One region of the Pseudomonas sp. OTU750018 genome, then DNA from elsewhere that is predicted to be linked to it. Evidence: predicted binding sites of a transcription regulator. Region 1 holds the regulator's gene; the other holds the start of a gene.
The links. The regulator sigma-54, encoded in region 1, starts transcription at its own class of promoters, with help from an activator protein. The targets are predictions, from matches to a motif close to ANTGGCATNNANNTTGCTNT.
Positions count from the first base shown of each region.

Region 2: HCI85_RS02310 (flagellar basal body rod protein FlgF) is a predicted target of sigma-54. The motif match lies at 1,876-1,895, and genes of this name have one in related genera.

Region 1 is NZ_JAAPAU010000004.1:217,161-220,725, reverse strand. It holds gene lptC (LPS export ABC transporter periplasmic protein LptC) at 1-170, shown strand, start outside; gene lptA (lipopolysaccharide transport periplasmic protein LptA) at 157-699, shown strand; gene lptB (LPS export ABC transporter ATP-binding protein) at 702-1,427, shown strand; gene HCI85_RS19705 (RNA polymerase factor sigma-54) at 1,566-3,080, shown strand; gene hpf (ribosome hibernation-promoting factor, HPF/YfiA family) at 3,274-3,565, shown strand, end outside.
Region 2 is NZ_JAAPAU010000001.1:460,048-463,612, forward strand. It holds gene flgH (flagellar basal body L-ring protein FlgH) at 1-134, opposite strand, end outside; gene flgG (flagellar basal-body rod protein FlgG) at 255-1,040, opposite strand; gene HCI85_RS02310 (flagellar basal body rod protein FlgF) at 1,087-1,827, opposite strand; gene flgE (flagellar hook protein FlgE) at 2,034-3,350, opposite strand; gene flgD (flagellar hook assembly protein FlgD) at 3,405-3,565, opposite strand, start outside.

The DNA of each region.
Region 1 (3,565 bases):
CCACCAGCCGCCTGACCGTATTCCCCGAGAAGGAATATGCGCAGACCCAGCAAGCCGTTAGAATCGACGCGGCCAATGGGGTGACCACGGCAAAAGGAATGAAAGCGTACATGAATGACGGCAGGATGCTCCTGCTGTCCAACGTAAGAGGTCAGCATGAGGCTCGTTAACACCCTCCCCCTACTACTCAGCCTCAGCGCCGCAGTCGGAAGTGTCAGCGCCTGGGCCCTACCCTCCGATCGCGAACAGCCTATCCGCATCCAGGCTGACAGCGCGGAACTTGATGACAAGCAAGGCGTAGCGGTCTACCGCGGTGATGTCGTCATCACCCAGGGCACCATGAAGGTCACTGGCGACACCGTGACCATCACCCAGAATGCCCAAGGCGATGTCGAGGTATTTACCTCCGTCGGCAAGCCGGCCTATTACGAGCAACTACCGTCAGCCGACAAGCAGATCGTCAAGGCTTACGGCCTGACCATTCAGTACTTCATGGCCAACGAACGCGTCGTCCTGATCGATCAGGCCAAGGTGATTCAGGAAGGCAACACCTTCGAAGGCGAAAAAATCGTCTATGACACCCAGCGCCAGATCGTCAACGCCGGCCGCGCCACAGGCACCAACGTCACCGCGCCACGTCCGCGCATCGACATGGTGATCCAGCCGAAGAACAAACCAGCCGACCAGCAGGCGCAGTAATAATGGCCACATTGAAAGCCCAACACCTGGCAAAGAGCTACAAAGGCCGCCAGGTTGTGCGCGACGTCAGCCTGAGTATCGACAGCGGGCAGATTGTCGGCTTGCTTGGCCCCAACGGCGCCGGCAAGACCACCTGTTTCTACATGATCGTCGGCCTCGTACAGGCCGATCAGGGTCGCGTGATGATCGATGATCTCGACGTCAGTCATCAGCCCATGCATGGCCGCGCTCGCGCCGGCATTGGCTACCTGCCGCAGGAAGCCTCGATTTTCCGCAAGCTCAGCGTCGCCGACAACATCATGGCCATCCTGGAAACCCGCAAGGACCTGGACGGTGCCGCTCGTCGCAAGGAACTTGAAGGCCTGCTGCAGGAATTCCATATCAGCCATATCCGCGACAACCTCGGCATGAGCCTGTCTGGTGGTGAGCGCCGCCGCGTGGAAATTGCCCGCGCCCTGGCGACTAACCCCAAGTTCATCCTGCTCGACGAACCCTTCGCCGGTGTCGATCCGATTTCCGTCGGCGATATCAAGCAGATCATCCACCACCTCAAGGCCAAGGGTATCGGTGTATTGATCACCGACCACAACGTGCGCGAGACCCTGGATATCTGCGAAACCGCTTATATCGTCAGCGATGGCCAGCTGATCGCAGAGGGTGATGCCGAGGCCATTCTGGCCAACCAGACAGTCAAAGAAGTGTATCTGGGGCATGAGTTCCGGCTGTAACCACCGCTTTTCTCAAGCCGACTGCAGCCAAGGCTAGGCAAAACCCTTAAAGTCAGGCATATAATTTGCTTCCTAGTGGCGCTTTTTGAAAACGCCCTGTTGTGGATTGCGCACAGACGCCGGTAAATAAGGTCTGCAATGAAACCATCGCTAGTCCTGAGAATGGGCCAGCAGCTGACGATGACACCGCAGCTGCAACAGGCCATCCGCCTGCTCCAACTGTCTACCCTGGATCTTCAGCAAGAGATCCAGGAGGCTTTGGAGTCCAACCCGATGCTCGAACGCCAGGAAGATGGCGATGATTTCGACAATTCGGACCCTATGGCTGATGGCGCAGAAAGCGCCAGCCCCAGCGAACAGCCCGAAGCGCCCTATCAGGAAACCAACTACCAGGAAGCCACGCAGACCGTGGACAACCTGGAAGAAGGCGATTGGGGCGAACGCATTCCCAATGAGCTGCCCGTCGATACCGCCTGGGAAGATATCTACCAGACCAGCGCCAGCAGCCTGCCCAGCAGCACCAACGATGATGACGAGTGGGATTTCACTACCCGCACCTCCAGCGGTGAGAGCCTGCAAAGCCACCTGCTCTGGCAGCTCAACCTGGCCCCGATGTCCGATAAGGATCGACTGATCGGCGTCACCCTGATCGACTGCATCAACGAACAGGGCTACCTGGAAGAAACCCTGGAAGAAGTGGTCGAGGCCTTCGACCCGGAACTGGACATCGAGCTCGACGAAGTCGAAGCCGTGTTGCACCGCATCCAGCAATTCGAGCCCACCGGTATCGCCGCGCGCAACCTGGGCGAGTGCCTGCTTCTGCAACTGCGTCAGCTGCCGGCGAAAACCCCTTGGCTAAGCGAAGCTCAGCGCCTGGCCAGCGACTACCTCGACCTGCTCGGCAGCCGCGACTACAGCCAGTTGATGCGCCGCATGAAGCTCAAAGAAGACGAGCTGCGCCAGGTTATCGACCTAATTCAAAGCCTCAACCCGCGCCCTGGCTCGCAGATCGAATCCAGCGAGCCGGAATACGTGGTACCCGATGTAATCGTGCGCAAACACAACGAGCGCTGGCTGGTTGAACTCAACCAGGAAGCCATGCCGCGCCTGCGGGTCAACGCGCAATACGCCGGCTTTGTGAAACGCGCCGATTCCAGCGCCGACAACACCTTTATGCGTAACCAGCTGCAGGAAGCGCGCTGGTTTATCAAAAGCCTGCAAAGCCGCAACGAAACTTTGATGAAAGTGGCCACGCAGATCGTTGAACACCAGCGCGGCTTCCTCGACTACGGCGATGAGGCAATGAAACCCCTGGTGCTGCACGATATTGCCGAAGCGGTGGGCATGCACGAGTCGACCATCTCGCGGGTGACCACGCAGAAATTCATGCACACCCCGCGTGGCATTTACGAGCTGAAATACTTCTTTTCCAGCCACGTCAGCACCTCTGAAGGCGGCGAATGCTCGTCCACGGCAATCCGCGCCATCATCAAAAAACTGGTCGCCGCGGAAAATGCGAAAAAGCCGTTGAGTGACAGCAAGATCGCTGGTTTACTGGAAGCACAGGGCATTCAAGTCGCTCGCCGCACGGTCGCCAAGTACCGTGAGTCCCTCGGAATAGCGCCTTCCAGTGAGCGCAAACGATTGATCTAAGGCGGCACGAAGAAGGAAGACATCAACCCAGACAGAACATGCCCAGGCCTCGCCTTTTCGCAAAAGCAGCCATACTGCCAACATGCAATCAGCGACCGTGCCAGGCTCGTTCTACCCGAGTCTTCCACGCCACAGTGTTCCGGCGGCAGGCCTCATGCCTGCCTCTTACACACGGCAACAAGGAGAAAGCGGTATGCAAGTCAACATCAGTGGACACCAGCTGGATGTGACCGACGCCCTACGCGACTACATCGCCGAAAAACTCGGCCGATTGGAGCGCCACTTCGACAAGATCACCAATGTACAAGTCACCATGGAGGTCGAGAAACTCAAACAGAAAATCGAAGCGACCCTGCACATTGCTGGCGGTGAAGTCGTCGCCAATGCCGAACATGAAGACATGTACGCAGCCATCGATCTACTGACTGATAAACTCGACCGACAACTCATCAAACACAAGGAAAAACAGCTCGAACGTCAACAGG
Region 2 (3,565 bases), on a different contig from region 1:
TTCTGCGCAGCCGGCAGCGGTGTACGTGGCATCACAGGCGCGTAATAGGGATCATCCGGCTTAGGCGCGGGAGCCATGCAGCCGCTCAAAGCCAAAGGGCCAAGCAGTGCACTTATGATTATCAGCCGGTTCATATCTACTACCTCATGCGTTGCCTGGGGTGGTGCGCAACCTGAGCCACCAGTACCCGTTCAAGCATTCCTTGCCATATCCAAAGCCGAGCCCGTCGCGGAGCGACTAACCCGCCTTACCTATCAGAGATTCTGCGAAATAAAGCCAAGCATCTGGTCAGCGGTGGAAATGACCTTGGAGTTCATTTCATACGCACGCTGCGTGGTGATCATGTTCACCAACTCTTCAACCACGCTGACGTTGGAGTTTTCCAGAGTGTTCTGCAGCGTGGTGCCCAGGCCGTTCAGGCCCGGTGTACCGACTTGCGGCGCGCCGCTGGAAGCTGTTTCCAGAAACAGGTTGTTGCCGATGGCTTCCAGCCCCGCCGGGTTGATGAAATCTGCGGTCTGCAAGTTGCCAACGATCTGTGGCTGCGGGTTACCGGCTGTGGTGACTGACACAGTGCCGTCTTCACCCACAGTAAAGGTGCGCACCTCGTTGGGCAGCACAATGGCAGGCTCCAAGGCATAACCGTTGGACGTCACCACCTGGCCATCGGAGTTCAGGTGAAAGCTACCGTCGCGGCTATAGGACACCGTGCCGTCCGGCAGCAGCACCTGGAAGAACCCCCGGCCATTGATCGCCATATCCAGTGGCTGCTCAGTGGTTTGCAGGCTACCGGCGGTGAAGATCTTTTGCGTGCCGACCACCCGTACACCCGTACCCAGCTGCAGACCGGACGGCAGTTGGCTGTCCTGACTGGATTGGCCACCCGGCTGACGACGGATCTGGTACAGCAGGTCCTCGAACTCGGCGCGATCACGTTTGAAGCCCGTGGTTGAAACGTTGGCCAGGTTGTTGGAAATAGTGGTCAGGTTCATGTCCTGGGCGGACAGACCGGTCTTGCTGACCCACAGTGCCGGAAGCATATCGATTCTCCTCGGGCGCCGTTTTAACGACGCCACGTGCTGATAATTAGGTCATCTGCAAGACGCGCGCCATGGCCGACGAATTGTCTTCGGCGGTGCGCATCATCTTCACTTGCAATTCGAATTGGCGGGACAGCGAGAGGATCGCAGTCATCTCTTCCACGGCGTTGACGTTGCTCGATTCGAGAAAGCCCGAGGTAATCTCCATATTGGCGTCCGCCTGTACCGGGCCTTGGCCCTTGAAGCGGATCAGGCCGTCAGTGCCCTTCTCCATCTGCTTGAGGTCCGGGTTGACCAGTTTCAGACGGTCTACTTCGGCCAGCACATTGGGCGCCTCACCCAAGGCACGAATGCTGATGGTGCCGTCCTTGCCGATTTCGATTTTCTGCTCTGGCGGCACCGCAATCGGCCCGGCGTTGCCCATCACCGGCAAGCCATTGCCGGTACGCAACACGCCCAAGGCATCGACATTCAAGCTGGCGGTGCGTACGTAGGCTTCGCTGCCGTCAGGTGCTTGCACGGCTAACCAACCTTTGCCACCAATCGCCACGTCCAGGTCACGTCCCGTTTCCTGCAAAGAGCCTGGAGTGAAGTCAGTACCCGGGCGTTCGCTCATGGCGTAAACCCGCGACGGATAACTGTCACCAAAAATCGGCATGGAACGCGCCTGCTCGAAATCCCGGCGGAAACCATTGGTGGTGATGTTCGCCAGGTTGTTGGCGTGGGCACGCTGGGCCAGGGTGTTGTTGTGGGCACCAGTCATGGAAACGTACAGCATCTTGTCCATGGTTATTCTCCGAGTGGGCTTGCCGCCCCGCTGCTCTATGCAAGCTTTAAAGCAATGGTTGTGCCAGCACTCGAAAAATAAATATAAGCACTTGATTTATATGTAATTTATAAAATAAAAAAGGCTCCGAAAGGAGCCTTCTAAATGCCAGCGCGGCGTACTTTTGCCGCCCGCGACAGGCACGCGCCTGCCGCAGGCAACACCTATCAACGCAGGTTGATAATGGTCTGGGTCACCGCACTTTCGGTCTCAATGGTCTTGGCATTGGCCTGGTAGTTGCGCTGCGCCACGATCAAGTTGACCAACTGATCCGACAGTTCGACGTTGGAGTCCTCCAAGGCACCGGACTGCAGAGCACCCAGGGTGCCGCTGCGCGGGGTTCCGCGTACCGGCTCACCAGACTCGAAGGACTGCACCCAGGCAGTTTTGCCCACCGGCGTCAGACCTTGCACGTTGGCAAAGTTGGCCAGAATCACCTGCCCCTGCACCTTTGACTGGCCGTTGGTGTAGCGCGCGAAGATCACACCCGTATCATCGATCTCCAACCCTGCCAGTTGACCGGTGGTGTAGCCGTCCTGACTGACCCGATTGACCGCAAAGTTGCTGGAGAACTGTGTCGATGGGCGAATATCGATCGCTACACCCGCAGCACTGGCATCAGCACCGTTACTGCTCCACACCTGAGGAATAGAGGTATCCGGCGCAGCAGGAACCCAGGTGGTCAGGTTAATCACACCATTTGCATCCACCGCAAAACCTGTCGGTGTCGAGGCGATCAGCGCAGGAATATCCAGCTGCCCAGCAGTGGTGAACTGCAAATTCACGGACGACGGCGTGGTCAACGTCGGATCATCTGGATTACGCCCATCGATCAGTACATTCATCTGCCAGGTATTGGGGCCCGTCTTGAGAAAGTACTGGGTGAATACGTGTGAGTTACCTTGAGTGTCGTAAATATTGGTTGAGGTTGACGAGTTATAGGTTGTGGGGTCCGACGGGTTGAACGGGACGGTGGTCGGTACCTTATTGGTCGAGTTGAGGTTGAACACCTGCTCAAGTTTCTCGGTTGCACGGGGCTCTTGACTGGCCGTCTCGATACGTAAGTCATTCACGATGCCATTCTGCAAATTGCCGTTGGCATCCACCGCATAGCCCTGCAGCCGATAGCCAAAGTTATTCACCATAAAGCCATCGCGGTCTGTACCGAAGTAACCCGCACGGGTGTAGCTGACGTCGCCGTTGTTGCTGGTCTGAAAGAAACCATTGCCATTGATCGCCAGATCCAGGGCATTCTGCGTGTAATTGATGTTGCCCTGATTGAATAGCTGCGACACATCCGCCAACAGCACGCCACTGCCCTGCGGGTTCGAACCAGTACCCAACACAGATGCGGCATACACATCGGCAAACTCGGCACGTGACTGCTTGAAGCCCGCAGTACCGGCGTTGGCGATGTTGTTGCCGGTCACGTTGAGGTCGCTGGTGGCGGCACGCAGACCGCTCAGACCGATATTGAAACCCATAGAAGACTCCTTTGCCGGACAGCCGGCGGCTATAACCTGGCTAAAACCTGTTAATTACTGACCGATCACCTGGACTTGCGACATTGGCACGCTGCCGAGCCCAGCCAGGTTCAACATCAACTCTTTGCCGCCCAGGGTCACACTGTCGACGTTAGCCGGCAGCATGGTGTAAAGCCCCTTAGTGCCGTCGGCGTAGGTAGCCTGCGCCTCGAACT